3 regions of the Aliivibrio kagoshimensis genome follow, and region 1 is predicted to be linked to each of the others. Evidence: predicted binding sites of a transcription regulator. Region 1 holds the regulator's gene; each other region holds the start of a gene.
What was found. The regulator MetJ, encoded in region 1, represses methionine synthesis genes. The targets are predictions, from matches to a motif close to TTAGACNTNTANANGTCTAA.
Positions count from the first base shown of each region.

Region 2: a site for MetJ is predicted at 3,652-3,671, ahead of metN (methionine ABC transporter ATP-binding protein MetN). Genes of this name have one in related genera too.
Region 3: a site for MetJ is predicted at 2,581-2,600, ahead of metH (methionine synthase). Genes of this name have one in related genera too.

Region 1 covers NZ_JAKJSQ010000021.1:1,423-12,109, forward strand. Annotated here, with positions in the region: gene L4C32_RS09035 (methyl-accepting chemotaxis protein) at 1-1,203, opposite strand, end outside; gene zur (zinc uptake transcriptional repressor Zur) at 1,514-1,948, shown strand; gene L4C32_RS09045 (chemotaxis protein CheX) at 1,989-2,450, shown strand; gene metF (methylenetetrahydrofolate reductase) at 2,510-3,400, opposite strand; gene L4C32_RS09055 (bifunctional aspartate kinase/homoserine dehydrogenase II) at 3,688-6,132, opposite strand; gene L4C32_RS09060 (O-succinylhomoserine (thiol)-lyase) at 6,133-7,299, opposite strand; gene metJ (met regulon transcriptional regulator MetJ) at 7,506-7,829, shown strand; gene L4C32_RS09070 (malic enzyme-like NAD(P)-binding protein) at 7,919-9,166, opposite strand; gene rpmE (50S ribosomal protein L31) at 9,393-9,611, opposite strand; gene priA (primosomal protein N') at 9,849-10,687, shown strand, end outside.
Region 2 covers NZ_JAKJSQ010000012.1:41,647-52,333, reverse strand. Annotated here, with positions in the region: gene tsaA (tRNA (N6-threonylcarbamoyladenosine(37)-N6)-methyltransferase TrmO) at 1-445, opposite strand, end outside; gene L4C32_RS06340 (type B 50S ribosomal protein L31) at 582-839, shown strand; gene ykgO (type B 50S ribosomal protein L36) at 839-976, shown strand; gene L4C32_RS06330 (MetQ/NlpA family lipoprotein) at 1,031-1,840, opposite strand; gene L4C32_RS06325 (methionine ABC transporter permease) at 1,876-2,553, opposite strand; gene metN (methionine ABC transporter ATP-binding protein MetN) at 2,543-3,577, opposite strand; gene gmhB (D-glycero-beta-D-manno-heptose 1,7-bisphosphate 7-phosphatase) at 3,750-4,307, shown strand; gene L4C32_RS06310 (ABC transporter permease subunit) at 4,472-5,503, shown strand; gene L4C32_RS06305 (ABC transporter permease) at 5,506-6,558, shown strand; gene L4C32_RS06300 (extracellular solute-binding protein) at 6,609-8,462, shown strand; gene L4C32_RS06295 (ABC transporter ATP-binding protein) at 8,484-9,491, shown strand; gene L4C32_RS06290 (ABC transporter ATP-binding protein) at 9,488-10,456, shown strand; gene L4C32_RS06285 (MliC family protein) at 10,465-10,687, shown strand, end outside.
Region 3 covers NZ_JAKJSQ010000067.1:7,514-18,200, reverse strand. Annotated here, with positions in the region: gene metA (homoserine O-succinyltransferase MetA) at 151-1,101, shown strand; gene L4C32_RS17090 (cation:proton antiporter) at 1,178-2,455, opposite strand; gene metH (methionine synthase) at 2,659-6,333, shown strand; gene lysC (lysine-sensitive aspartokinase 3) at 6,394-7,686, opposite strand; lysine riboswitch at 7,832-8,013, opposite strand; gene L4C32_RS17075 (pyridoxal-phosphate-dependent aminotransferase family protein) at 8,177-9,295, shown strand; gene L4C32_RS17070 (PglL family O-oligosaccharyltransferase) at 9,356-10,687, opposite strand, start outside.

The DNA of each region.
Region 1 (10,687 bases):
AACGGCAAAGCCTCTCCCTTGTTCTCCAGCTCTTGCCGCTTCTATGGCTGCATTCAATGCTAATAGGTTGGTTTGTTCTGAAATACTATTGATAACATCAACCACAGAGCTGATTGTTTCTGAGTGCTCTCTTAATGTATTGACCAACTGCTGCGCATCACGGATTGATGTATTGACTTGTTTTGTTGTGTCATTAGATTTCATCAGCACTTCTTGGCTAGAAGAAATTATTTTTGTCGCCTCTAAGACGGCTTCTTCAGCACGCGCAGCATTAATAGCAACATCGCTAGCGGTTGAGGAGAGCTCTGTCGCTGCCGTTGCAACTTGCTCTACTGAAGACATCTCTTCAAGGGAATTAGTTTTGTTTTTATCGATTGAGCTATCAATTTCTTTTTGCTTTGAAGAGAGTGATTCCATTTTGTGCTGACTTTCAAGAGTGACCATTGACAGTTTATTTGATAACTCAGCTAAAGAGTTGGCAATAAAATCTAACTCGTTATTGGACACTTTTGTTTGAGGCTGATATAGCTGCCCCTTAGATAACTCCTCAAGCCACTTCAGAATGGTAGGCAAATTTCGGAGCTCTCTACGCACTAAATACGCAGACAAAAAAGAGAGAAATAGAGCAGAAATCAATAAAAAAACACCTCCTAATGTATTTGCTTTATCTAAGGCAGCCTCAGACCTATTAAGCTCAACGTTGGCTTCTTCTAATTGAAGTGAAATCAACTTGGACAACACTTCACCTAGATCATCTATCAACAAATACATCTGTTTGATTAGAGCAAAGTCATCAATTTTTGATGACTCGTATTCATCGATAATCATTGGTAATTGAGCATTCAATCCATTAATTTTACCTTTCAGTATCAAAGCTAGCTCTTCTTCATTTGTTGTGAGTTTGGTTTGCATGTAAGCCTCAAATATCCCTTCCGCCTTCTCTAAAGAATCTAGAACGCCTGCCTTGAAGTCTTGATAAGATATTAAACCAACATGTTTTTTATTCGCTGCATCGATAATATTCACTGCATATAAGTCTGAGATCTCTTTCAAGCTAGCTAATGGTACAACCCTATCTTCGTAAACAGAGCTAAAACTAGCCATAACCTCATTTGACGTTAACCAATTATTATAATTAACCACCAACATTGCCAAACTAAACAGAACAGGAATTAATAACAGCTTCGAAGATATTGATTTCACATATGGCCCCTTAAAACAATAGTTTACCAACCGACTCAATGCATCCAATTGCATTGCCACTCACTGCTTAGTCATTTGAGTATTGACAACAATGTCAACAATTGCAATGCAACAGCCGAAAAATACTCGTGCTCGTTTTTACAATGTATCTAGGGTTATATAGAAGCAAAGAGCTTGCGGAGAAAATAAAATAGAGTGATCCAGTTCGCGATTTATTAATACCCTTAACTCTAATTCGCTATTAGTGATTAATTGATACTGATTGTGGTAGAATCGCTCACTAATTCGTTGATTGAAGAACTCAGATTTCGTGGATAAATCACTATTAAATAAAGTTGAGCAAATCTGCCATCAACGTGGCGTTAGACTCACACCTCAACGCTTACATGTTTTAGAGTTAATCCTATTTCATCAAGGTTCTATCAGTGCTTATGATCTCCTTGATAAATTAAGAGAAACTGAACCAAAAGCAAAACCACCTACGATTTATCGCGCGTTAGATTTCCTGTTAGCTCAGGGGTTTATCCATCGTGTGGAGTCGACTAATAGCTTTGTTTCTTGCTGTGTAATTGGCGAGAATGAACACTGCTCTCAACTGCTCATTTGTGATAAATGTGGTAATGTGGAAGAGATACATGATAAAGAGTTAACTCAGCGTTTAAAAATCAATGCTGATAAATTTGAATTTACCGTTAAAAGCCACGTGATGGAAACCCATGGCGTGTGTAGAAAGTGCCAAAAATAGAGCATAGTTAACGGTTTGAAAGGGAATAATTACTACTATTATGCGTGCTGAATTTGTAAATCCGTTTTTAGTATCATTATTGAATGTACTGAAAACCATGGCGACTATGGATCTCACTCCACAAAAGCCAAGAGTAAAAAAAGATGAAGTTGCTCGTGGCGACGTCTCTGGATTGATTGGTATGGTTGGCCCAAAAGTGGCGGGCTCTATGTCCATCAGTTTTGAAGAGGGGCTAGCTTTAGAGGTCATGGAGAAAATGCTAGGTGAAAGACCGAAAGCCATTAACGAAGAGATTTCTGACATGGTTGGCGAAATCACCAATATGGTGGCTGGCGGGGCGAAGAGAATTTTATCGGAATCAGGTTATGATTTTGATATGGCAACACCGATTGTTGTTTCGGGTCGTGGCCACACTATTAGCCATAAATGTAAAGGCGCAATTATTATCATGCCTTTTGAAACCGAGTGGGGTAATGCCCACATTGAGATTTCATTCGAATAGCGATATCTGATAGAAAAAAGCCGTGACCTTAATGTTCACGGCTTTTTTATGTCTGTTTTTTAGCCTTGTGGTCTCACACCTAAGGTATGACACATTGCGTAAGTCATTTCAGCACGGTTCAGAGTATAGAAGTGAAAATCCTTTACCCCTTCTCGGCTAAGCACTCTAATCATATCAATAGCTTGACTCGCTCCAACCATCTGCCTAGTTACTGGATCGTCATCTAATCCAGCAAACTGATTCGCCATCCAACCTGGTACTTTCACGTTGGTCATTTTGGCAAATCGATTTGCCTGCTGAAAGTTTGATACCGGAAGAATTCCCGGAATGATTTCTACATCAATGCCTGCGGCAACACAGCGGTCTCTGAATCTTAGGTAGCTCTCTACATCAAAGAAAAACTGAGTAATAGCGCGGTTCGCTCCCGCATCAACTTTACGTTTAAGGTTAAGCAGATCTGCTTGAGCACTTTTTGCTTCAGGGTGCACTTCTGGATACGCAGCCACTGAGATATCAAAATCAGCCTCTTTTTTTAACAACTCAACCAGATCTGTTGCATACATTTCAGGCTTGCCACTGTTAGGGGGTAAATCGCCACGCAACGCAACGATATTACGAATGCCGTTATTCCAATAATCTTTCGCAATGGATGTTAATTCATCTTTTGACGCATCGATGCAGGTTAAGTGAGGTGCAGCAATCAAACCCGTTTGGTCTTTGATCTCTTTAATAATGGAGTGTGTGCGATCACGCTCACCAGAGTTTGCACCGTAAGTGACTGAAACAAATTTAGGCTTGAGTGATTTTAGTCGGTGGATTGAACTCCACAGCGTCTCTTCCATCTTCTCGGAACTTGGTGGGAAGAACTCAAATGACACATTGATGTTATCGCCTAACTCAGCAATGTTTTGGTTAAGCGAATCGAGGTGACTCGCGTGTGAATATGCCATATTTAACTCCCGTCCAGTGGAAATCACCACAATAAAAATATAATCAAAAAAGGTAACTGGAGCAAACAACCGTATAGACGTCTAAACCGCTACATGTCTACAGAATGTCTTTTATAATGATCATTGTCAAGTTTATAAACATGAATTTTATTCAACTTAATAATAAAGGATATTCATAGAGCCAAAACACACGGCATCCTATTTATAAAATATAGCTGGAATTTGTCGAAATGAAAAAGCAGAGCCTAAGAAGACTCTGCTTTGTTGGGTTCAGAAGTGAACGTAGATTATAGTAGGCTGGCCAGACGATTAAGGTCTGATTGCAGAGCGCCTGCCGTGACCTCTTTACCTGCACCTGGACCTTGAATAACCAACGGGTTATCGCGATACCATCGGCTTTCAATAGCAAAAATATTATCGCAAGGCAGTAAGTTAGCCAGTGGATGTTCAGTAGGAAGCGCCTCTATTCCCACGCTAGCTTTCCCCTCTTTAGATAGACGTGCAACATAACGCAGCACTTTATCGTCTCGCTTAGCACGCTCTAAACGTTCGCATAGAATCTCATTCAGAACATCGCCTTGCTCTAAGAAGTCATCGAGTGACACACTAAGCAACGAGTCAGGAACTAACGATTCCACTTTCACCTGCTCAGGTTCAATTTTAAAACCAGACTCTCGAGCCAGAATCACCAACTTTCGCATCACATCTGAACCGTCTAAATCCGATCTTGGATCCGGTTCGGTGAGTCCTTGCTGCCACGCCATGTCGATAAGGTGAGTAAAAGGAACTTGCCCATCAAACTGTTGGAACAACCATGACAAGGTACCAGAGAAGATGCCTGAAATAGCGATAATGGTATCACCACTTTCACGCAGATCTCTCACCGCATGATTGATCGGCAGACCCGCACCAACCGTGGCATTATATAACCAGTGTCTTCCGGTTTTCGCAAAGGCGTCTTGCACTCGGTAATATTCATGGCTAGGCGCAGAGCCCGCCACTTTATTGGCTGAGATAAGATGAAGACCATACTCGGCAAATTTAGCATATTGTGCCGACAGTTCAGCACTGGCTGTCACATCCAACAGCACAACTTCATCGTACTCTTGTTGATGATAGAGCTTATCAAGCCACTCGCCAGAACGGTGTTCAATCGCTTCATCTTTGAAGTTCGTTAACGCTTCGCTTGGGTTAATGCCCCCCATATTAAGCCAGTATTGATCACTCGATACCACGGCAATGAGTGCAAACTGCATCCCTTGACGCTTTTCAAGTTCCGCTCGCTCTCTTTCAAAAAGGTGTAACCAGCTGCTGCCGATATTCCCTTTACCACACAGCACAACACCCACTCTCTTTTGAGCTTGGAACAGGCTACTGTGTATTGCGGTAATCAAACTGGATGTATTGGTTTTGCGTAAAATTGCTACCAGACTCAGTCCGGACTCAGACTCACACACAAACTCAACAGGTTTACTTTTCAGTTGGTGATAGAAGCCGTGACTGTGAATTGGGTTACTCACAACCCCAGCCCCAACAGCAGCAACCATTGAGTAACCCTCTTTGAGTTTGATCTCCGCTTCGATAGCCGCATCTTGTAGGACACTCAGTGCTTCATTCACAATTTCAGCGGTATAGGCTAAGACCAGTCTGTCTTGATCTGGCTGCGACTCCATAGCTAAAGGCTGAAGTTGCTCTCGCGCTAATACTCTCAATACTTGTTCTTGTAACCGTTCAAAGTCGTGGCTGTGGCCTAAATTGAGCTGAATGATAAACACATCATCCAATGAGGTAACAATTTTAGCTCCGCGACCTGACGCCAATACACGTTCGACGCGTGTTGAGCCAGCTTCCGGTTGATAACTGCAGCGTAAGTTAAGATCAATCGAACTCTGCGCAACTGGCTGCAACGTCCGGCTGTGCAGCACTGGGGCGGCCAATCTAGCTAATTCACTGGCTTCATCTAAACGAAGCAAAGGCAACAAGCAGGCATCAGAAACTTTACGTGGATCAGCACTATAGACACCAGCGACATCACTCCAAATGGTCACTCGGCTCACTTCTGCCAAGGCCCCTATTACAGTGGCTGAATAGTCGGATCCATTTCGCCCAAGCAGAACGGTCTCGCCGTGAACATCACGAGCCATAAACCCGGTAATCACAATACGTCGATTGCTGTGTTGTGCCAATGCCTCTTGAATCAAGGGCCACGAACGGGAGTGCTCAACTTCTGGCTGCGCTGCTCGCTCTGCCCGTAAAAACAGACGAGAGTCCACTGGGATCGCTTGCATGTCTGAGTGGTTCAATAAAGCAGCTAACAAACGAGAAGACCACACCTCACCATGACCCAATGCGTCTGACTTTTCAGATTCACTTAACGGTGACGTGTAGCTATTGAGCGCTGTCATCTCTTGCGCCAGTGTCTCCAAAAGAGGCACTGCTACGTCTGAAGGTAACAGATCTTCAATTAATGAGCTCTGATACTGCTTCAGTGATTGCAAACTCTCATGAGCAAGACGCCCATCTTTATCCAAGTAGGCTAACCACTCTAAAATTCGGTTGGTCGTATTGCCAGCAGCGGATACCACAATCAAATCATTTGGACCGGAGTACTCTTTTAATATATTACAGACACGGCGATAACACTCAGGGTTCGCTAAGCTGCTTCCACCAAATTTGTGCAGTTGTTTCTGTCCAGACGCAATCAAAGTACTGTCTAAAATGGAGCTTGGCATTTAAGCAACCTCCGCCGCTTTAATAAACGCTTGTTCTAAATCTTCAATCAAATCTCTACTATCCTCTATTCCAACAGACAGGCGTAATAACGTTGGGTTTAACCCAGCTTCTGCTTGTGCTTCATCTGACATTGCGCGATGCGTCATACTGCCAGGGTGGGCAATCAAACTCTCCACCCCTCCTAATGACTCTGCTAGTGAGAAAAGTTGAAGAGCTGATACAAACACTTTTAATCGCTCTAAGCTGCCGTTTAGCTCAAAACTTAACATCGCTCCAAAACCAGACTGTTGGCGTTTTGCAATCTCATGTCCAGGGTGCTCAGGTAGACTTGGATGATAGATTGTACCGACTAACGACTGATTTTTTAAGCACTCAAGAATTTCCATTGAATTCTCTTCATGCACACGCATTCTGGCACTCAAGGTGCGAATGCCTCGCAGCGTTAAATAACTATCAAATGCAGTCCCTGTTGAACCAATGCAATTTCCCCACCACGCCAAATCGGTCGCATCGGTTTCATCTTTGGCAATGATAACGCCTCCAACCACATCAGAGTGACCATTAATGTACTTAGTGGTTGAGTGGATCACAAAATCAGCACCTAATGTGAGAGGTTGCTGTAAAACGGGAGAGAGAAACGTGTTATCTACAGCGACTTGCGCCCCTATCAATTTCGCTTTTTGACAAATATCGGTAATGTCTACCACACGAAGCAGCGGATTAGAGGGGGTTTCAAGAAGGATCAGCGCGGGTTTTAATGCGAGTGTTTTTTCTAAAGCGATAGGGTCAGATTGGTCGATAAAAAGTGTGTTGAAATCCCCTTTTCGCGCACGTGAATCAAACAGTCGGTACGTCCCACCATAGCAATCATGTGGTGCGACAATAAGATCATCTGGGCCCAACTTTGCCGAAACCAGTAGGTTCAGTGCCGCCATGCCGCAGTTGGTGACTACAGCGCCTGCGCCAGATTCTAGCTTCGCTAAGGCGGTTTCGAGTTGTGTTCGAGTCGGATTACCACTACGAGCGTAATCATATTCAGGAACATCACCAAATTCAGGAAAGCTATAATTGGTTGAAAGATATATCGGTGGAACCACAGCATTATGCTGCGAGTCGGACTCAATACCAGTTCGAACTGAAATCGTTGCGGTTTTCTTGTTTCGCATAACTTTCCTTTCCCTTTTAATGCTAAAATACCAAACCTAAAGACATTCTAAACCCAGCGAAACAAGACGTCAACACTTCTGGACGTCTATATGTCTTTGCATGTGGCGGTAAATCCCGCTAAAATCGCTTTAATTTTGTTGCATAACCCTTTAGGCTAATAAACGGTTATCTATCCTCCACAATTAACACCAGGTAAAGGTAAAAAATGGCAGATTGGAATGGCGAATACTTAAGCCCTTACGCCGAACACGGTAAAAAAAGTGAGCAAGTAAAAAAAATTACAGTTTCAATTCCTATGAAGGTATTAAAAATACTGACTGATGAGCGCACTCGTCGCCAAGTGAACAATATCCGTCATGCCACTAATAGCGAACTTTTATGCGAAGCTTTCTTGCACGCTTATACTGGTCAGCCTTTACCAACAGATGACGACTTAAGAAAAGATCGTCCGGATGACATCCCTACTGAAGCCAAAGCGATGATGACCGCGATGGGGATCGAAATCGAAGACTTCAACGACGAAGAGTAATATCTCCGTATAATCACACGGTTTTAAATACCAAACAAAAAGCCCCAACTTCTCTTATAGAAGTTGGGGCTTTTTTAATACGAGATGTTTTAGCTCTCTAGATAGTTCTCAGGCATATCAATACGTGCAACGCCTGAATCAACCGCCGCTTGTGCGACCGCTTTTGCGACTCTTGGCAGTAAACGAGGGTCCATAGGTTTTGGAATAATATACTCAGGACCAAACTCGAGTGAACTGTCACCCGATGCGATTAGTACCGACTGTGGAACAGGCTCTTTTGCCAATTCACGAATCGCGTGAACCGCTGCTAGCTTCATCTCATCATTAATCACACTGGCACGTACATCAAGTGCACCACGGAAGATGAATGGGAAACAAAGTACGTTATTCACTTGGTTAGGGTAATCAGAGCGACCCGTTCCCATGATGATGTCGTTACGTACTTCATGAGCCAATTCAGGTTTGATCTCAGGATCTGGATTTGAACATGCAAAGACTACCGGTTTCTCTGCCATCAACTTAAGCGCTTCTGCAGGAAGAAGATCTGGACCAGATACCCCTAAGAAGATATCTGCGCCTTCGATAACATCTTCAAGAGTACGTTTATCGGTATTGTTAGCAAATTTTTGCTTATATTCATTCAGCTCTTCACGGCGAGTGTGAATCACCCCTTTACGATCTAACATGTAGATTTTTTCACGTTGAGCACCACACATGATCAACATCTCCATACATGCTGTTGCAGCCGCGCCCGCGCCTAAACAGACAATCGTTGACTCACTTAACTCTTTGCCTTGTAGATCCAGCGCATTTAACATGCCTGCAGCGGTAACAATCGCGGTGCCATGTTGATCATCGTGAAAGACAGGCACATCACAACGTTCAATCAGACGACGTTCAATTTCAAAACAATCTGGTGCTTTGATATCTTCTAAATTAATGCCACCAAACGTATCTGCAATATTAGCTACGGTATCAACAAACTCATCAATCGTGCGGTGTTTTACTTCAATATCGATTGAATCTAGACCTGCGAAACGCTTAAACAGTAAAGACTTACCTTCCATGACAGGTTTAGATGCTAGAGGCCCTAGATTCCCTAACCCTAGAATAGCGGTACCATTTGAAATAACTGCGACCATGTTGCCTTTCGCCGTGTATTTGTAAACATTATCAGCATTTTGAGCAATTTCACGTACAGGTTCCGCGACACCTGGACTGTATGCTAGAGCCAAATCTTCAGCAGTATCTGCAGGTTTTGTTAAACCAACAGCAATTTTCCCTGGTACAGGAAGAGCATGATAATCAAGAGCTTGTTGACGAAAATCTTCAGACATTTTGTTACCCATAGGTCGAGTTATTGTGATTTGAATAAAATAGTAATTGATATACGGCTAAGTTCCTAGCCACAGGTTTAATATTTGTATTTATTTTTTAAACCACTTTATACACATTGTTTACAATTTTAGTTTATATTGTTTACAGAAAGAGTCAAAAATTGTTTTACAGGCACAAAAAAGGCGCACATTGTGCACCTCTTTTTTATTGGGCATAAGAACTAAATTATTTTTTAGAACCGATTGCACCAAAACGCTTGTTGAAACGATCAACACGGCCGCCAGTATCAACGATACGTTGCTTACCAGTGTAGAACGGGTGACATTTGTCACATACGTCTAGGTTGATGGTGTCTTTAGCTAGTGTTGAGTTGAATTCAAACTCATTACCACAAGAGCATTTTGCTGCTACTGAAGTGTATTCTGGGTGGATACCTGTTTTCATGGGGAAAACCTCAATTAGGCCGTGTCGCCATTCGATTCTAAGCCGAACACCACACGTAATAAATAAAATAGTTATGTCATCACCGAGTGTAGATTAATTACACTAAGTAAGGCGGCGTATCATAATGAAACATTGCGCAAGGATCAACCTCTTCGATAAGTTAAATTTTCAAGTCGAGGATTTATGATAAGCTACCCTCTCTTTATTACCGCTAAAAACATCTGGTGAAGCTTGGTCATCGCATCTGATAAAAACACTTCTGAGAAAAATACGGTTGCTCATGTCGCCTTACCCGTGCCATTAGATCGCTGTTTTGACTACAAAATAAAGCCAGACCAATTTCCAGTGGTTGGAGGAAGAGTGAAAGTAGGTTTTGGCCGACAACAGCTGGTTGGTATTGTAGTGCGCCTATCCAACTTCTCTGATTTCAGTTTTGAGAAGCTAAAACCGCTCACCCAAGTTTTAGATAACACGCCATTATGGCCGAGTTCACTCTATAGCCTGTTAACTTGGAGCAGTGAATATTACCAATACCCTCTTGGTGATACGCTCGCCAATGCGATGCCTGCTTGGCTCCGTAAAGGTAAAGCGGCCAGTTTCGATACTCTGCGCGAATGGCACCTTACCGAACTGGGCAAAAACCAGAATATCAGTTCGCTCACTCGCGCACCAAAACAGGCCAAAGTCCTCTCACTGTTACATCTCTGCTCTCAGCCTCATGAGCAGCTTCTGTCACAGGAGATCAGTTCCGCTACGTTAAAAGCGTTACAAAAGAAACAGTGGATTGAAGAGCGACAAGTGCAAAAACAGCAACAATGCTGGCACTCATCATTCAGTGTGACTGAAGAGAAACCTCAGCTAAATGAGGAACAAGCCATTGCTGTCGCCTCTGTGAATGCCAATCCAGAGTTTGGTTGCTACCTATTAGAAGGCGTGACAGGTTCAGGCAAAACGGAAGTCTACCTCAATTTAATTGAACCGGTACTTCGGAAAGGGAAACAAGCCTTGGTATTGGTTCCTGAAATTGGATTAACCCCTCAAACCATCAATCGCTTTAAACGCCGTTTTAATGTTCC
Region 2 (10,687 bases), on a different contig from region 1:
CGATCGCAGTTGGAATGCTATCGGAGTAGGGAATATAGGGCTTGATATCCACGATAGGCGTGCCATCAACCAAGTCAACGCTGCCCAGATCTAAAAATGTGCGTGCACCTTGTTGGGTAACGCCTTGCAGTTCAACGGCTGACATACCAATGCCATTAGGACGAAATGTGGCTCGAGAAGCAAATACGCCTACTCGCTCATTGCCCCCTAAGCGCGGTGGACGTACTGTCGGTCGCCAGCCCGCCTCAAGGTTTTTATCAAATAGAAACAGCAGCCATAGATGAGAAAACTGTTCAATACCTCGCACCGCTTCTGGGGTGTTTGCTTCTCCAATAAGCTCCACCCGGGCAGTTGCACTAGGCGCGAGTCTTGGTTGACGAGGCACGGCAAATTTCTCTTTGTAGGGAGAGTGGATGACTCCAACGGGATCAACTGGATAGTTCATGGCAGTAGGCTCAAATCTTAAGGTAGGCACATTCTAGCATGAGTTTACGGTTACTTTGTTGATATCTATTCTCATTTGGATTGCTCTATTGTTTGTTATGTTATAACATAACGAAAAATTCAAATAGGAGAGAGTAGTGAAAAAATCAATTCATCCGAAATATCAGACCGTGGTATTTCATGATACCAGCGTGGACGAGTACTTCATGGTGGGGTCAACGTTAACCACAGACAGAACCATCACTTGGAAAGATGGCAAAGAGTATCCATACATGACGCTAGATACCTCTTCAGCGTCACACCCTTTTTATACCGGTCAGCAAAGAGTGGCGTCTACTGAAGGGAGAGTCGCTGATTTCTCTCGCCGATTTGGTTCAATGATAGGAAAAAAATAATGAAAGTATTAAGTTCTTTAAAGAGTGCTAAAAATCGTCATAGAGATTGCCAAGTCATTAGACGAAAAGGGCGGGTATTTGTGATTTGTAAATCCAACCCAAGGTTTAAAGCGGTGCAAGGGAAAAAGAAAAAATAGGAAAAAAAGGTTGGCTATTAAGGCCAACCTTTTTGATGATAACTCAGTTTATGACTACCAGCCTTTTACAATACCGCCATTAAAGGTATCAAAAGCGGCTTTGTACACTTCTTCAGTTTGGTAAGCTTTTACGAAGTTTTGTACATTTTCAGCGTTAACGTTATCTTCACGAGCAACAATTAAGTTCACATATGGTGACTCTTTGCTCTCAACGAAGATGCCATCTTTCTCTGGCGTTAAGTTAATGCTGCTTGCATAAGTGGTGTTGATGATCGACAACGCAACATCATCCAAAGAGCGTGGAAGTTGAGCTGCATCCAGTTCGATGATCTCGATGTTTTTTGGGTTGGTTGCGATATCACGTACCGTTGCTGACAGTCCAGCGCCTTCTTTTAGCGTAATAAGACCCTGTTGCTCAAGAAGAATCAGTGAACGACCTAGGTTAGTTGGGTCGTTTGGCACAGCAATACGTGAACCTTCTTGAATCTCATCAACACTAGTGACTTGTTTAGAGTAACCGGCAATTGGATAAACAAAGGTGTTGCCCGCAATCTGTAGTTTGTAACCACGATCAATCACTTGCTGATCTAAATATGGCTTATGCTGAAAAGCGTTGATATCAACAGAGCCATCATCAAGAGCGGCATTTGGTGTGACGTAATCTGTAAATGTGACCAGTTCAACATCAAGGTCGAATTTCTCTTTAGCTACTTTTGCAGCCACTTCTGCAACTTGTGCTTCAGCACCCGCCATAACAGCCACTTTAATTTTATTCGAGTCGGTACTGTTTTCACCACAGCCAGTTAGTGCCAGTAAAGAAGCAAGGCCTGCAATTGTAGCTAATTTTTTAAACGTTAATTTCATTGTTATTCCCTTATAATAAATCGACTGTAACTTTTTTATCTATGATCCACTCGGCGTACAACAGCGTCGCCAACTGATTGAATAATTTGAACTAATACGATTAACATAACGACAGTCACTGCCATTATAGATAACTCATATCGGTGGAACCCGTAACGAATGGCAACGTCACCTAACCCACCACCGCCAACGGTTCCTGCCATTGCTGAGTAACTTACCAAAGTCACTAAAGTGATTGTCACTGAATTGACAATTGTTGGTAAAGCTTCTGGCAATAACACGCGATTGATGATTTGCAGTGGAGTCGCTCCCATCGCTTGCGCCGCTTCTACTAAACCTGAAGGAACTTCGATTAACGCGCCTTCGATTAATCGAGCAACAAAGGGGATAGCACCAATCGTTAATGGAACAATGGCTGCTGTGGTGCCGATAAAGCTTCCAACCAGCAGTTTGGTTAACGGAATAATGGCAACCATTAACACTAAAAATGGGACAGAGCGGCCAACATTGACAACCGCACCTAATACTTTATTCATTTTAACATTTTCAAGCAGTCCCCCTTTTTTAGAGGTGTGCAGTACTACGCCAAGAGGAATGCCGATGGCAAAACCGATCACACCTGAAACGAACACCATGTAGAGTGTCTGCCAAGTCGCTTCTAGCAATAATCCACTGTTTTGATTTAACCAATCTGAAATAAGATCAAAGGACATAACCGAGTACCTCTACTTTAACTTGATGCTCTTGCAAAAATGACAGTGCTTGTTGGGTGGATGATTCGTCGCCATAGAATTCAGCCATTAACAGACCAAATTTAACGCCGCCAGCGTAATCAATGTCAGAGCTTAAAATGGCAATATCGATATTGAAATTTCGTGATATTTGACTGATGACTGGTGCGTCAACGGTGGCACCAGTAAACTCAAGACGTACCAGTGGAAAGCTGCCGTCAACACGGGTTGCACTTAAACGCTCTTGGTAATCGCTAGGAATTGATAAATCTAACGTAGAGCGAATGAAGGCTTTTGCTAAGTCGGTTTTTGGATGGGCAAACATCTCACCAACACTGCCCTTTTCGACTAACTCACCATCACCGATAATCGCCACTTGATGACAGATCTTCTTGACCACATCCATCTCATGAGTAATTAACAAAATGGTGATATTAAGGGTTTGGTTGATCTTTTTAATCAGCTGCAAAATCGACTGTGTGGTGGCTGGGTCCAAGGCGCTGGTCGCTTCATCACAAAGCAGTACTTTTGGATCGGAAGAGAGGGCACGGGCGATTGCCACACGCTGTTTCTGACCACCACTCAAATTCGCTGGGTAGGTGTCTCGTTTATCTTCTAAACCAACTAACGCTAATAGACTAGAAACTTTCTTTTCAATATCAGCGGCGGACTTGCCTGCTAGCTCTAATGGTAGGGCCACGTTGGCAAAAACCGTTCGTGAAGAGAGTAGATTGAAGTGCTGAAAAATCATGCCGATGTTCCGACGAGCATGGCACAACTGATGATTAGAAAGTGTAGTGAGATCGACACCATCAACAATGATATTGCCTTCGGTTGGTCTTTCTAACATGTTCACACAACGGATCAGGGTGCTCTTTCCTGCACCTGATGAACCGATAACACCAAAAATAGTGCCTTGTGGGACGGTCAGGTTGATATCTTTAAGGGCATGGATTGCTGTTGTCCCTTGATAAAAAACCTTATTAACCTGATTAATTTCAATCATCGATAACCTTTGTTTCATTCTATTTCACAATTAACGTGATGCTAATCGTTCGCAATTACCATGTCAATGGATATTTTTACGTCTGGATGTTTAGATGTCTATTTTTAACTGGTGAACCTGAGTATACACAGTGGTATAATTTATTCAATCCCCTTTTATAGAGTGTTTAATTTTGTCTAAGCCTGCGGTTTTTATTGATAGAGACGGAGTGATCAACGTCGATCACGGTTATGTCCATAAAGTGGATGATTTTGAGTTTGTAGAGGGCGTTTTTGATGCGACTAAACAGCTTAAATCGATGGGGTATCAATTGGTGGTGGTGACCAATCAGTCTGGAATCGCTCGAGGGATGTTTTCAGAAGATACGTTCATTAGCCTAACGGAGTGGATGGATTGGAACTTTGAAGACAATGGCGTCGAATTGGACGGGATCTACTACTGTCCTCACCATGCTGAGAAGGGCATAGGAAAATATAAAGAGGCGTGCGATTGTCGTAAACCTAACCCTGGGATGTTTATTACGGCGCAGAGTTTTTTAGACATCGATATGGAAAAATCCATCATGATAGGGGATAAAGCGGAAGATATGATGGCAGCCGAAGCGGCGGGTGTTGGGACTAAAATTTTAGTACGCACTGGTAAAACGATCACTGAACAGGGTGAAACCTTGGCGGATACGGTACTCAATAGTATTGCTAACGTTCCTGCTTATATTGCAGAGTATAAGTGATACCTAACCTAATTATCTCGAGCCAATCAATCGTATTGGTTTGAGTTAATAACTCAAAAACCATCAGATAAGTTGAGTCTCAGCCTCTTTTACGCTATCAATTAACGATATGTTTAATAATATTATTTTGTCTTACTGCAGAATATGAGGGTTAGTGTTACCGAATGCTTGGTTATCTGTTTCGTCGTTTGCTCTTAGTTATTCCAACCTTCATTGGCATCACCCTAATGATATTTACCTTAACTCGATTCGTGCCAGGTGGGCCCGTTGAGAGGGTATTGCTCAGTATGCAGATGCAAGGATCGTCTGAATTATCGAGTGGCAGCACCAGCGTTACCGATGGTAATAACGCGCTATCAGCCGGACAAATTGCCGAGTTAAATGCCTTTTATGGCTTAGATAAACCCGTTTTTGAAGCCTATGTTGATTGGTTCAGTAAGCTGGTTACCTTAGATTTAGGGGAGTCGACTCGTTATTATGAACCAGTGATTGATATGATCAGCGAGCGACTGCCAGTCTCTCTCTTTTATGGCATTGCCACTTTTCTCATCAGTTATCTTATCTCTATCCCCCTTGGTTATGCCAAAGCGTTAAAACATGGCAGTCTGTTGGATGCGTCAAGTTCGATCATGATTTTTGTTGGCTATGCGTTGCCGGGTTATGTGATTGGAGTATTACTGATCACCCTGTTTGGTTATCAACTCGAATGGTTTCCGATGGGCGGATTTGTTGGCGATGAGTTTGATGACTTGGCTTTGTTCGAACAGATAAAAGACATTCTTTGGCATGCCATCCTTCCTCTTACCTGTTATTTAATTGGTGATTTCGCTCTGCTAACCATGACCATGAAAAATAACCTGATGGAAAATTTGGCATCGGATTATGTGAGAACCGCGATTGCCAAAGGGTTACCGTTTAGAAAAGCGGTACGAAAGCATGCCTTACGTAATAGTTTGATTCCGGTAGCCAGTCACTTTGGTAACTCCTTGATGTTTTTCATGACAGGTTCATTTTTGATTGAGGTTATCTTCAACATCGACGGAATCGGTCTGCTCGGTTATGAAGCGATTGTCGAGAGGGATTATCCGGTGGTGATGGGGCTATTTGCTATTAATGCCATGATGCTAATGGTGGGTAATATTCTTTCTGATGTGTGTGTGGCTCTGGTTGATCCTCGCGTCAAGTTTGGAGCTTAACTATGTTTATCAATAAAATGAGCCCACTGACTCAAAAGAAAATCCAACGATTTAAAGCGATAAAGAGAGGGTACTGGTCGTTCATTATTTTGATGGTACTGCTGCTGATGACCTGTTTTGCTGAGTTACTGGTGAACAGCCGTGCTATCGCAGTGCAGTATCAAGGTCAGTGGTACTTCCCCACTTATGGTGCGATGAATGCGGGTAATACCTTTGGTTTGGGGTATCAGCATGAGACTGATTACCGAGATCTTGCGCAGCGCTTTGCACAAGAGAATCAAGGGGATAGGGTCATTATGCCTCTGATCCCCTGGAATCCGTTTGAACAAGATTTTAGTGGTGATGATTTTCCACCCACCGCACCTTCGGTAGAGAGTGGGCACTATTTAGGGACAGACACCATTGGTCGAGATATTGTCGCCCGTCTCTTTTATGGCTTCAGGATTGCGATGGGCTTTGCCCTTATTGCATTAACCATCTCCTACGCTATTGGCGTCACCGTAGGGTGTGCGATGGGGTTCTGGGGAGGTAAGTTTGATCTGATTTTTCAACGTTTTATTGAAATTTGGTCCATGGTTCCATTTTTGTATGTCATTATGATTTTGGTATCAATAATTAAGCCGAGCTTTATGTTGTTTACTATGATTAATGTCATGTTTGGCTGGATGGGCATGACATGGTACATGCGCACCATGACTTACAAAGAGAAAGCTCGTGAATACGTAATGGCCGCGAAAGCGCTCGGAGCGTCCAATTGGCGAATTATATTCCATCACATACTGCCCAATACCATGGTGATCATCGTGACATTGGCCCCTTTTACCATCGTGGGCAATATTACGGCATTAACGGCGTTGGATTACCTTGGTCTTGGTTTAATGCCCCCAACACCAAGTTGGGGAGAGTTATTGCAACAAGGTAAATCAAACTTAGATTCCCCATGGATCGCTACATCAGTGGTGTTCGCCATTGTCAGTGTGTTGATTATGGTGACCTTTATTGGGGAAGGGATCCGAGAAGCCTTTGATCCAAAAAAATACACAAGATATAACTAGTTTATAAGCAGCTGCTATCTTCTGTTTAATGATTTGAAAAGGATGCAAACATGAACAAACTGACACTACTCTCCTTATCGGGTGCGCTCGCGTTGCTGGGCTCATGGTCAACGCTTGGACACAGCGCCACACTGCCAGAGAATTTAGATTGGCAGACCAATACCAGTGATCCTGTTTTCTCCTCATCAAAAGCGACCTATGGTGGCACGTATCGCACTTTTACCAACAGTTTCCCTCAAACGTTTAGAACCGTAGGGCCAGATTCGAATGGATCGTTTAGAGCCTGGTTGTTAGGTGATGCCTCTTCGCTTTTGGATAAACATCCGAACAGCAATAATTGGTATGCGTCTCTGGCCACCTCTTGGGCTTATGGTGATGATAATAAAACGGTTTATTTTAAATTAAACCCTAAAGCGAAGTGGAGTGATGGCGAGCCAGTAACTGCCAAAGATTTCACCTTTTTACTCACCCTTATGCGTTCTAAAGACATTGTTGCACCTTGGTATAACGAATTTTACCGCACCGAGGTGAGCGACATTATCGTGTTTGATCCTCTGACGATCGCGGTGGTTTCGGGCAAAGAACATAATCGTGATGAGTTGATGGATTACACCAATTTGTCCCCTCGCCCCGCGCACTTTTATGCCAACCCAAAAGTGGATAAAAATGGTGATGGTATTGATGACAACTTTGTTCGTCGTTATAACTTTCAACCAGAGCCAGTCACAGGGCCTTATTACATTGATAAGATTAAAAAAGGCAAAAATATTAGCTTAAAACACGTTGGGAAATTGTGGTGGGGTTATGAAAATCAATATTACCAAAACCGCTTTAACGTTAAGCGTATTGAAGTCAAAGTGATTCGTGATGCCGATATTGCGTTTAAGCATTTTGAAAAGGGAAACTTAGACTCCTTCAGTGTTGTTCGGCCCGATCTATGGCATGAAAAAGCCACGGGAAAAAAATACGATGCGGGATACATCCATAAAGCGTGGGTGTTTAATCAAGCGCCGGTGGGTGCGGGTGGCATGTGGTTAAATACCGCCAAACCACTATTGGATAATATTGATGTGCGTAAAGGCATCATGCACGCCACCGATTATGACACCATGTTGGAGAAGGTGTTGCGTGGTGATTATGTACGTAAACCTAATGGCATGGGATTTGGCCATGGTGATTACGACAACAGTTCGATTACTGCCACCAAGTTTGATGCGAATAAAGCGATTGGATACTTTGAAAAAGCGGGCTTTGATATTGTAGGGCCCGATGGCATACGCGTTAATGAGAAGGGACAACGCTTGAGTTTTGCTGTGACCTATTCTCAGCAAGCTCATACCCCAAGACTGGCGGTATTAAGAGAGCGTGCCAAGTTGGCTGGTCTTGATTTTGAGCTTAACTTGATTGATGGTTCGAGCATGTTTAAGTATGTATTAGAGAACAAACATGATATTTCATTCCACAGTATGGGAACCTCTGATATTCCAGCCTATTGGGAGTATTTTCATTCTGATAATGCCAACAAACCGCAGACCAATCATTTTACCAACTACTCAACGGTTGAGTTGGATAAGATGATCATGGACTTTAAGTCTGAGTTTGATATAGAGAAGAAACAGCAGCTCTCTCGCAATATTCAGAAATTGGTGGCTGATGCCAATTTGGTGGTACCGGGCTACATGGTGCCATACGCTCGTGAAGCGTATTGGCGTTGGATGAAACTGCCTGACAATGTCGCCACAAAACGCACTGGTTATCTATTTCACGGTTGGGGCTTCGCGCAAACTATGAGTACATTTTGGATTGATGAAAATAGTAAAAAAGAGACCAAAATTGCGATAAAAAGTGGCAAAACATTTACGCCGGTCACACTGATCGATGACACTTATAAAGTCAAAAATTAACACATAAGATTGGGTTGAATTATGGTCGATGCAGTACTGTCAGTTAATGATCTTGTCACTGAATTTATCACTGACAACGGTGCCGTGCGGGTGCTCGATGGCGTTAGTTTTGATGTGCCAAAAGGAAAAACAGTCGGCATTGTAGGGGAGTCTGGCTGTGGAAAGAGTGTAACGGCCATGTCGATCATGGGGTTGTTACCCAAACCTTATGGCAATGTGGTGGCGGGTGACATCATCTATCAACAGAAGAACTTAGTCACTTTCAGTGTTGATCAGCTGCATAAAATGCGTGGCAATAAAATCTCTATGATTTTCCAAGATCCTATGACGGCACTTAATCCGGTTCATACAATAGGAAAACAGTTAATAGAGGTACTGCAGCTGCACCGAAGTGAACTATCGAAAAAACAGCACTTTCACGCCGCGATTGAGATGTTAGAGAAAGTAGGGATCCCCTCGCCTGAATCTCGAATTCTTGAGTATCCACACACGCTATCCGGTGGAATGCGCCAGCGGGTAATGATTGCGATTGCGTTAGCGTGCAAACCCGATATTTTGATCTGTGATGAACCCACGACGGCACTGGATGTGACCATTCAATCTCAAATATTAGAGTTGATGAGAAGTCTTCAGCAAGAGACGGGTATGTCGATCATCTTTATTACCCATGATCTTGGTGTTGTGGCTGAGATGTGTGACGAAGTCGTGGTGATGTATGCAGGGAAAGTGGTGGAGAGAGCGGATATTATGTCGCTGTTTGACTCACCACAGCATCCCTATACACAGGGGTTGATGGCCTCCATGCCGAGCATGGCCGTGCTGCCTAAATCTGAGCTTGAAACCATCAGTGGTAACGTCCCTGCTTTGGATGACATGCCAACAGGGTGTCGATTTTCGACACGTTGTAAATATCGACAACGCCAATGTGAGGTCTCCTCACCACCCAGTGAGAAAATATCGGAAGGGCACTTTTCCAGCTGTCACTTCACCGGTCAGTTAACCTTATCTGAACAGGAAGTGAATGCATGAGTGAGCTGTTAAGGGTGGAGGCGTTAAAGCAGCACTTTACGTCGGGGAAAGGGGTCTTTAAATCGGGGTACACGGTCCATGCGGTTGATGGCGTATCTTTCTCCATTAATAAAGGGGAGACATTAGGTTTAGTTGGTGAGTCTGGATGTGGAAAAAGTACGCTCGGTCGATCCATTCTTAAGCTATTTGAGCCGACATCAGGCACCGTGACTTTTGAAGGGAGAGATATTACCGACCTTCCTGCAAAAGCCTTTCGATCATTGCGCCAAGAGATGCAGATCATTTTTCAAGATCCTACTGAGTCCTTAAACCCTAGGCACACAATAGGAATGATTCTTGAGGAGCCTTTTGTTATCCACAATATTGGTACTCCTACGCAGCGCAAAGAGTGGGTTGATGAGTTATTAGTCAAGGTAGGGCTTTCAGAATCGGCGTCCTCAAAATATCCGCATGAGTTTTCAGGGGGTCAGAAGCAACGAATAGGGATCGCCAGAGCGATTGCACTGAAACCTAAACTGATTGTGTGTGATGAGTCAGTATCGGCGTTGGATGTCTCGGTTCAGGCTCAGATTTTAAATTTGCTGCTTAAGTTACAACAGGAGTTGGATTTAACGCTTATCTTTATCTCTCATGACCTCTCTGTCGTCCGTCATATTTCTGACAAAGTGGCGGTGATGTATTTAGGAAAGATCGTGGAGTATGGTCATGCACAATCTATCTATGACTCTCCTAAACACCCCTATACACAAGCTCTGCTATCCGCCATACCTATCAGTCATCCAAGATTGAGAGGCAAGCAGCGTATCTTTTTAACTGGCGATGTTCCGTCACCGATCAACCCTCCTGCGGGGTGTCGTTTCTATTCACGTTGCTCAAAAGCTGAAAAGCGGTGTCAGCATCGAGAACCAAAAGCGATTACTATCATTGATGGGAAACATGATGTTGCTTGTCACCTTTATGACTAGGATAAATAATGAAACAGATAGGGATTTTAGTATCAATATTGACGTTATTAGGGTGTGAAACGATACCTGTGGGCACACCTGAACCCGACAATTTTCAAATGGTATCTTGCTTAAATGGGGAGGAGTTCTTAATTACTTATGTGGGTAAAGAGAGTGTAGTGATCATGACGGCAGTCTCTGAGTTAACCTTCTTTAAAGCCACAAGTGCGTCAGGCAGTAAGTATCTTTCTG
Region 3 (10,687 bases), on a different contig from region 1:
AAAAAAGTCAGCTGCTATGCTGACTTTTTTCGTTTTGGGAAGCCCAACGGATAGCGGTTTTTTTTTAACGAACTATTTTTATCTCGACATTGGCGGTAAAGCTTATTATATTTGGAAGTATAGACGTCCAAATGTTTAAGGGAAAGCTTTATGCCAATTAGGATTCCAGATTCACTACCAGCCTCAAATATATTACGCAAAGAGAATATATTTGTCATGGCGAACTCCAGAGCAACCAAGCAAGAGATACGCCCCCTTAAAGTTCTAATTCTCAACTTAATGCCGAAAAAGATAGAGACAGAAACTCAGTTTATGCGGTTACTATCAAACAGCCCGCTGCAGGTTGATGTTGAACTGCTACGCATTGATGACAGACCAAGTAAAAATACCCCGACAGAGCATTTAAATACCTTTTATCGCCAGTTCGAAATGGTAAAAAACCGTAACTTTGATGGTTTAATTATTACTGGCGCACCGTTAGGTTTGGTACAGTTTGAAGATGTGATCTATTGGGATCATCTACGAACTATCATGGACTGGGCTAACGATCATGTCACTTCGACCCTATATGTCTGTTGGGCTGCTCAAGCGGGACTTAAATTACTCTATGACCTACCCAAAAGAACGCGAAAAACGAAGCTCTCTGGAGTTTATAATCATCAGGCATTAAGCCTTGCTCACCCTGTACTGAGAGGGTTCGATGATACCTTTCTCGCTCCGCATTCGCGTTATGCGGATTTTTCATTGGACTACTTGCAAGAGCATACTGACTTAGACATTCTCGCACACTCTAATGAAGCGGGTGTGTATTTAGCATCTACTAAGGATATGAGAAATGTCTTTGTGACGGGTCATCCAGAGTATGATGCTAATACTTTGGATATTGAGTTTAAAAGAGACAGCAGTGAGGGGATGGAGCCAGATGTCCCTTTAAACTATTACCCCGATAATGATCCAAGTAATTCTCCAATTGCCACCTGGCGTAGCCATGGGCACCTGCTGTTCTCAAACTGGTTGAATTACTGCGTTTACCAGCAAACCCCTTATAACCTCGATGATTTTGAAAATGCAACATTCACCAATCATTATGATGTGAAATAGCAAAATAGGTGCATTAAAAAACCAGCGAGTGCGCTGGTTTTTTTGCGGTTAACTTTTTAATTGTACTGATTAAGGTTTAAAGCTCACGTTCTTCTTGTTTGGCTTTCTCAATTAAGCTAGTAATGGTTGAGCCTTGAATAAGGATAGAGAAGACCACCACCGAATAGGTCATAACCAGAATGATCTCCCTGACATCAATGTTTTTTTCTGGTACCACGATGATACCTGCCGGAATTGCCATCGCCATCGCTAATGCTAACCCGCCTCGTAGTCCACCCCAAGTAAGAATTTTAACCGACCATGAGTTATAACTGCGATAGCGTTTAAAGCCTATGTAAGAGAGATAAACACTTAAGTAGCGGCTTACTAATACCAGTGGAATGGCGATAACCATCAAGATCCAATCCTCTTGGTGAAGTTTAAACAGCAACATAGAGAGGCCAATCAGAAGAAATAAGATACCATTGAGAAATTCATCTACCAGTTCCCAGAAGTGATCCAAATGCTCTTCACTCTCTTTAGAAAAGCCTATGTATCGGGTCCAGTTACCAATCATAATTCCAGAAACAACCATAGCTAGAGGCCCTGACACATGCAGCACTTCTGCTAATGCATAACCTGCTGTTGGAATGCAGATAGTAAGGAGTAACTCCATAGAGTGATCATTGGTTGCACTGATGAAGTAGTGGAAGGTGAGTCCTAGGATGAAACCATAAACAATGCCCCCAATTGCCTCTTGTGCAAACAGCTGTACGACACCGAATACTGTTGGTGTTTCACTTCCAAAGGCGATGGTAAACAGAGTGACAAAGATCACCAAACCAAAGCCGTCGTTGAATAATGATTCACCCTCAATCTGTGTTGATATTCGTTTGGGCGCATCAAGTTTTTTAACAATGGCCAGCACTGCGATGGGATCGGTTGGCGAAATGAGTGAACCAAATAGTAAGCAGTAAATAAGGTCAAATTGCACCCCAATAAGCTGGCAGATAAACCACAGAGCAAAACCGATAAAGAAGGTGGAAAAAAGAGTTGCACCCAATGCAAGAGAAGTGATTTCCCACTTTTGATCTTTTAGATGAGGAAGCTTAATGCCTAACCCTCCGGCAAACAGTAAGAAGCCTAAGATCCCTTTTAGCAAAAAGTCTTCGAAGTTAATGGTGTTTAGAGTCTCAGAGGCAACTTCGGTTAAATTAAACCAACCATTTTGACCTGCAATGATAATGCCTAACGACAGTATCATTGCGCCTGCCGTGATGGCGATTGTAGTCTGCATTTTTCCGATTTTGCTATTAAAAAAAGCAATAAACATAGCTGCTGCAGCAAGAAAGCAGAGGGTATTGTAAACCGACATCTCAACGCCTTTTTGAATGAATACGAGTAGTGATTTTTAATTGTTACAGAGTGTGACTTCGCGCTATTCTCCTGCGCATTTACTGAGATTACAAATTTATTTTCATCGATTATGAATAAACTTGTTTAGACGTCTAGATTTCCATACGTTCTGTGTGTAGGATGAAAAGTAGTAAAGAGTGATGGAATAGAAGGTGTAGTAAGATGGAAATCGGGATAAAGCAGAAAATAGAAGCGCTATTAAAGCAACGAATATTACTGATTGATGGTGGCATGGGCACTATGATTCAGGGACATCAATTAGAAGAGAGTGATTTTCGTGGTGACCGATTTGCTGCATGGACGTGTGATCTAAAGGGAAATAATGATCTACTTGTTCTTACTCAGCCTAAGCTTATCAAAGAGATCCATGCGAAATACTTAGAAGCTGGCGCTGATATTTTAGAGACCAACACCTTTAACTCAACCACCATCGCAATGGCGGATTATGAGATGGAGAACCTAAGTGCAGAGATCAACTACGAAGCTGCACGTATAGCCAGAGAGGTCGCTGATGAGTGGAGTGCTAAAACTCCAGATAAACCTCGATTTGTTGCCGGTGTATTAGGTCCGACTAACCGCACGTGCTCCCTCTCTCCAGATGTGAATGATCCCTCATTTCGTAATGTATCATTTGATGAGTTAGTGATTGCTTACTCTGAATCTACCCGTGCGTTAATCAAAGGCGGTTCGGATCTCATCCTAATCGAAACCATTTTTGATACTCTGAATGCCAAAGCGTGTTCTTTTGCCGTTGAATCAGTATTTGAAGAGCTTGGTATCCAATTACCAATAATGATCTCAGGTACCATTACGGACGCTTCTGGACGTACTCTATCGGGTCAAACTACAGAAGCTTTTTACAATGCAATGCGGCATGTTGAACCGATCTCATTCGGTTTGAACTGTGCTTTAGGGCCAGATGAGCTACGCCAATATGTTGGTGACTTAGCAAAGATCTCTGAGTGTAGTGTGTCGGCACACCCCAATGCAGGACTTCCGAATGCGTTTGGTGAGTATGATCTTTCACCTGAAGATATGGCTGAACATATTAGTGAGTGGGCGCAAAGTGGATTCTTAAATCTAGTGGGAGGGTGTTGTGGTACTACGCCTGAACATATAAGACTGATGGCCAAAGCCGTTGAAAATGTCACTCCTCGTGCGCTGCCTGAAATTGCTATAGAGTGTCGTTTGTCAGGTCTTGAGCCTTTAACGATTAATAAAGACTCTCTCTTTATTAACGTGGGCGAAAGAACGAACGTAACGGGGTCTGCTCGCTTCAAACGACTCATTAAAGAGGAGTTGTACGAAGAGGCGTTAGAGGTTGCCAGGCAGCAGGTTGAAAACGGGGCTCAAATCATCGATATCAATATGGATGAAGGGATGCTCGACGCGGAAGCGTGTATGGTTAAGTTCCTCAATTTATGTGCCTCGGAACCAGAGATATGTAAAGTACCCATTATGGTCGACTCCTCTAAATGGGAAGTGATCGAAGCGGGTTTGAAGTGCATTCAAGGTAAAGGAATCGTTAATTCGATCTCCTTGAAAGAGGGAAAAGAGAAATTTATCGCTCAAGCCAAGTTAGTACGACGTTATGGCGCCGCAGTCATAGTGATGGCTTTTGATGAAGAGGGTCAAGCAGATACCAGAGAGCGGAAAATTGAGATCTGTACCAATGCTTATCGCGTATTAGTCGATGAAGTTGGTTTTCCACCTGAAGACATTATTTTTGACCCTAATATCTTTGCTGTCGCAACGGGCATAGATGAGCATAATAATTATGCGGTCGATTTTATCGATGCCGTCGGTGATATAAAAAAGTCGCTACCACATGCAATGATCTCAGGTGGTGTATCTAACGTCTCCTTTTCATTTAGAGGTAATAACTACGTACGCGAAGCGATTCATGCCGTGTTCTTATACCACTGTTTTAAGCGTGGAATGGACATGGGGATCGTAAACGCAGGGCAACTTGAAATTTACGATGATATTCCACATAAACTGCGTGATGCTGTCGAAGACGTTGTGCTTAACCGTCACAATGACGCAACCGAAAACTTACTTGAAATCGCTGAAGGTTACCGAGCCAGTGGTACTAAAGAAGTGGATACCTCAGCTCAAGAGTGGCGAACGTGGAGTAACGAAAAGCGGTTGGAGCACTCATTAGTAAAAGGCATTACTGAGTTTATTATTGAAGATACTGAAGAGGCGAGATTACTGGCTTCGAAACCAATCGAAGTGATTGAAGGCGCTTTGATGTCAGGCATGAATGTTGTCGGGGATCTGTTTGGTGAAGGGAAAATGTTCCTTCCGCAAGTTGTTAAATCTGCACGTGTAATGAAACAAGCAGTTGCTCATTTAGAGCCTTATATCAATGCAGAGAAAGATGGAAGCAGCACCAACGGAAAGGTATTACTCGCCACGGTGAAAGGGGATGTACATGATATCGGTAAGAATATTGTTGGTGTAGTATTGCAATGTAACAACTATGAGATCATTGACCTCGGAGTCATGGTGTCGTGCGAGCACATTCTCAAGGTAGCCAAAGAAGAGAAGGTCGATATTATCGGCTTATCTGGTCTTATTACTCCTTCATTGGATGAGATGGTTCATGTTGCGAAAGAGATGGAGCGACAAGGTTTTGATATCCCACTGCTTATCGGTGGAGCGACGACCTCTAAAGCACATACCGCTGTGAAAATAGAACAAAATTACAGTGAACCTGTTGTTTATGTGAGTAACGCCTCTCGAGCTGTCGGTGTTTGTACTTCTCTGCTTTCTGAGACATTATTGCCTGACTTCGTTGAGCGACTTGCATTGGATTATGATCGTGTACGGGATCAGCACAGTCGCAAGACACCAAGAACCAAGCCAGTAACTCTGGAAGAGGCTCGGAATAACAGAGCTAAACTTGATTGGGATAGCTACACGCCGCCTCAGCCGAATCAACTATCGGCACAAGTCTTTGATGAGTTTTCGATTAGCACATTAAAAGATTATATTGATTGGACTCCCTTCTTCATGACATGGTCATTAAGTGGTAAATATCCCGCTATTTTTGAACATGAACTGGTTGGTGAAGAAGCGAAAAAACTCTATAAAGATGCTAATGATCTGCTGGATAAAGTGGAAAAAGAGTCAATGATGACAGTCAGAGGGATGTGCCAACTCTTCCCCGCGAACAGCATTGGAGATGATATTGAGGTGTATAAAGACGAGAGTCGCACTGAAGTCATTAAGGTTCTGCATAACTTGCGTCAACAGACTAAAAAGCCTAAAGGAGCCAATTACTGCCTGTCTGACTTTATTGCCCCTAAAGAGAGTGGTAAAGCCGATTGGATTGGTGCATTTGCCGTAACGGGCGGCATTGGAGAGCGAGAGTTAGCCGATCAATATAAAGCTAAAGGTGATGACTACAATGCCATCATGATTCAGGCCGTTGCTGATCGATTAGCTGAAGCGTTTGCTGAGTGCCTGCATGAAAAAGTGCGTAAAGAGATTTGGGGTTATGCAAGTGACGAAAACCTGAGCAATGCGGATCTGATTCGGGAAAAATATCAAGGTATTCGTCCAGCTCCTGGTTATGCTGCTTGTCCTGAACATACTGAAAAGGGATCACTATGGGATCTAATGGATGTAGAGAGTCAGATCGGTATGCAGTTAACCAGCAGTTACGCCATGTATCCCGGGGCATCCGTATCAGGTTGGTATTTCTCACACCCAGAATCTCGTTACTTTGCAGTCGCTAAGATCCAACAAGATCAAGTGGACAGTTATGTGGCAAGGAAAGGCTGGGACCGTACCGAGATTGATAAGTGGTTAGGGCCAAATATTGATTAATGATAGATAAAAAAATGGCATCAAAGTGATGCCATTTTTTATGTTCTCTTTTATTAAAAGTTACTCAAAGAGTACGTGATGCAGCTTTTTCACTGTGTCATTAGAGTCTTCTTCATCGACTAAGAAGCAGAGGTTATGGGGGCTAGCACCATAGCAAATCATTCGAATATTTACGTCTTCTAACGCCGTAAATACCTCTTTTGCTGAACCTTTGTTATCCCCCATTTTATTACCAACTAGAGCGACAAGACTAAGTCCTTGTTCGACTTTAACTCGGCATAGCTGTTCGAGCTCCTGGTGAGCCTCTTTAGGTAACTGTGGAGCGCCTCCCGAGGTGTTGGTTTGATCGAGGGTCAGCGAGACATTAACCTCAGAGGTGGTAATCAGATCAACCGAGATCTGGTGTTTCGCTAAGATTTTAAACACTTCAGCGAGAAAGCCGTAAGCATGAAACATATTGAGGCTGTGTAGCGTAATCATGGTTTGATTCTTACGAAGGGCAAGTGCTCTGAACAGAGGGGCGCTATCCACGGACTCTCGAACCCAAGTTCCCCCTAACTCAGGTGCTTTCGACGATCCGACAAACACAGGTATTTGTTTACGCATCGCTGGAACCAATGTGAAAGGGTGTAAGATTTTAGCACCAAAATTGGCCATTTCAGACGCTTCAATAAAACTGATCTCTGAGATGGGAGAGGCTTTAGGAGCAATACGAGGATCCGTCGTATAGATCCCAGGAACATCCGTCCATATCTCAAGACTTTTTGCATTGAGTGCTTCGGCAATCAACGCAGCACTGTAGTCACTGCCACCTCGACCTAACGTTGTGGTATTACCTGCGCTATCGGCGCCAATAAATCCCTGACTAATAACAACATGCTTATCAAACAACGGCAGCAGTTGCTGTTGCGCCAATGATGATATTTCTTCTAACTGCGGGGAAGCGTTACCGAACTCATTATCCGTGCGTAATACCTTACGGATATCAAAACGAACGGCACTGTTACCGCGTTCAATTAAAATCTGCGTGAGTAGGTGTGTTGAGAGCAGTTCACCGCATGAGACTAACTGATCAGTCAGTTTATTTGATGGCGCTGTCGCTGTTTGTTCGGAAATAATAGCGACTTGTTCAATAAGCTTTTGAATCTCGGACTCAATAGCCTCTGGTTGATTAAGCTGTTTGAGAACCTTTTGGTGAATCGCAAGTAATTGGCTAACTAAATTCGCGCGTTCGCCACTACTAGCAATACCGTTCGCCAGTTGTACTAATAAGTTGGTCACGCCAGAACAGGCACTAATAATAATTAAGCGGGTATTGCTATTTTTTTCAATAATATCGGCACAACGGTTCATGGCTTCATAATTTGCCACACTGGTACCGCCAAACTTAGCGACTGTAAAAGGGTTCACTTCCCTGTCTCCCAATAAATTTCTAAATAAATAATATGCACAACTGGCAATGATTGGAGGGAGTTAGCGACATACTGATAGGGTATTGAACACTAGAAGCTCCCCACCCATTAACAATCCGCTAACGGATGACAATCGTAAGGATTCAGCCATACGACCGACAGGTACGTTCCCATTCGAACCCATCTCGGCACTGCTCTCCCTGACTTATCGGCATTAGAGTTGGGCTCTGCGGATAAGCTGCCTAGGCAATGCTCCTCTTCTTTGCGGATTATTTACATCCACTCTATATTGATACTTTTTTGTTGCTTTATTGTCAATCAATAGCATCATTTTTATAAAAAAAATTGCATTATTTATTGAGGAATGTATAGATATATAAAGATTTATTAGCACTATTTTGCTGTGCCTTTTCTGTCTGGAGATAATAATAATGACAATTCAAAGCTTCTATCCTCCACAACGAACATTAATGGGACCGGGTCCATCAGATGTTTACCCTCAAGTATTACAAGCATTAAGCCGTCCTACAATTGGTCATTTAGACCCTCTGTTTATTGGAATGATGGACGAACTTAAATCATTGTTACAGTATGCTTTTCAAACCAAAAATAGCTTCACAATTGCGGTGTCGGCTCCCGGTAGTGCCGGAATGGAAGCGTGCTTTGTTAACTTGATTGAGCCGGGTGACAAGGTTGTGGTATGTCGAAATGGGGTGTTTGGCGAAAGGATGCGTCAAAATGTAGAGCGCTGTGGCGGTGTCGCTGTTGTGGTTGATGACGAGTGGGGAGCGCCTGTTGATTTAAGGAAAGTGGCTTCTGCTTTGGATGCCCATCCTGATTGCAAAGCAGTGGCGTTTGTTCATGCTGAGACCTCTACTGGCGCATTGAGTGATGCTGAAGGGATCGCTAAGCTTGCGAGAGCGAATAACTGCCTGACCATTGTGGATGCTGTAACGTCATTAGGTGGTGTTCCTTTGCTGGTGGATGAGTGGCAACTGGATGCGGTCTATTCTGGTAGTCAGAAGTGTTTGTCTTGCGTGCCTGGTTTGTCTCCGTTGACCTTTTCACAAAAAGCGATCGATAAAATTCAGTCGAGAGAAACGGCGGTACAGAGTTGGTTCTTGGATCAGTCACTAGTCTTGGGATATTGGAGTGGTGAAGGCAAGCGAAGTTACCACCATACTGCCCCTGTAAACAGTCTCTATGCTCTGCATGAAGCACTGCTGTTACTCAAAAATGAAGGGCTAGAAAATGTGTGGGCAAGGCACGCCAAGATGCATCAACAATTGAAGCAAGGCTTGGAATCGTTGGGGATAAAGTTTGTAGTGGAAGAAGCGTATCGCTTACCGCAACTTAATACGATTTATATTCCTGATGGTATCGATGAAGCACAGCTGCGCCAAAATTTACTAGAGACGTATAATTTAGAGATAGGCGCTGGCCTTGGTGCATTGGCTGGGAAGGCGTGGCGAATTGGCCTTATGGGGTATGCAGCTCGTGCTGAAAATGTTGCCTTATGTCTGAAAGCACTAAGCTCAGAGCTACTTTGATAACAGAGCTACGTTGATAACAATGAAGTCGGCTCGAGATTGAAGCATCTCGAGCCGTGATTACTTGGTATTTACCGCAGACGAGGACGCTGTTTTTTTAAGGTGTACCTCTGAAAAATCATCGAGTGGAAATAAGTAACTGGCTTCGGCACGAATATCTTCAGCCTGAGATACCTTCCCTAAGCCTTCATAAGCTATGATCAAATTCTTATAAAATGCGGGTCGAGGTTTACTCTTGATCAACGCCTCTGACCAATCAATGTAAGGTTGAATTAATTCAGGTTTATTCTGCTGAATACCAATTTTTAATTGTGTTGAATAGATATTCCAGTTAAAGCGATCTTGCCAGAAATTGGAGTTGGTTACTTCAAAGAGAATATCAGGCTGTACGGGTTTCGTTGTTTCAAAGCGAGTGAGCACCTCATTGGTATGTATCACACTAAACATGTAGTAGCTGACAGAGATTGGTATTATCAATGAGAGTAGACGTAAGCTCACCATTGTTGGAGGTGTTATGGATATTTTTCTACGTTTACAGCTAAGTTGGTCTAGCCAAAACAGTAATAGAATAAAGGTTACCCAGTGTGGTACTGAGTGATAAAAAGGGTACTCAAGTTGAGTGTGAATAGCGATGGGAATAAACAACGCTAAGATGGCCAACCGAGTATAACGCTGGGTTTTCATAATACGATTTACAATTAGACCAAACGCAAGTAATAGGCCAAGAATAGGAACCACTCCCCCCTCGACAGCCCAAAATAGCAGTTCATTATGCGGATGGTCTAAAGCGGGTAGACCCGGGTGGTAGTTAGTATTCAAATTATGTTGTTTGGCGGTATAGAGGGTATATTCTGATTCAAACCGTCCATAGCCATACCCAGTTAGCGGCTTTTCAAGAATCATATCCAGCGCTTGAGGGTAGATATACGATCTTGAGCTTTGGAGATTGGATTTATGCAGTAGCGTCTGCTCTGTGAATCCATCCCCTTTAGCCTCAATATTGAGTTGAGAATATTGTACTAAGGCGATGCTTGAGCAGAGACCAATTAACAAGGCTGAAACCCATAAACAGAATCGTCTTTTATTGGTAAATCGCCACATGTAAGGGGTGATCATGAGCAAAACAAGAATGCTCGATAGCCACCCTGTTCGAGATGCCAACACCACAATTAGAGGGATTGTGGAAATAATCGTGAGTAGCAGCATCAACAAAGAGAAAGGGTGACGGTCATATTTTATCGGCTGTCTAGCCAACAGATAAGATGCTATCGCTAACCCCGTCGCTAGAAAACTCGCCATAACATTCGGTTGTTGAAAAATACCATATGGTCGATTAATGATGGTGTTATAGCCTAAGAAGTTACTAGGTTTTAGCAGTAAAAACTGAACATA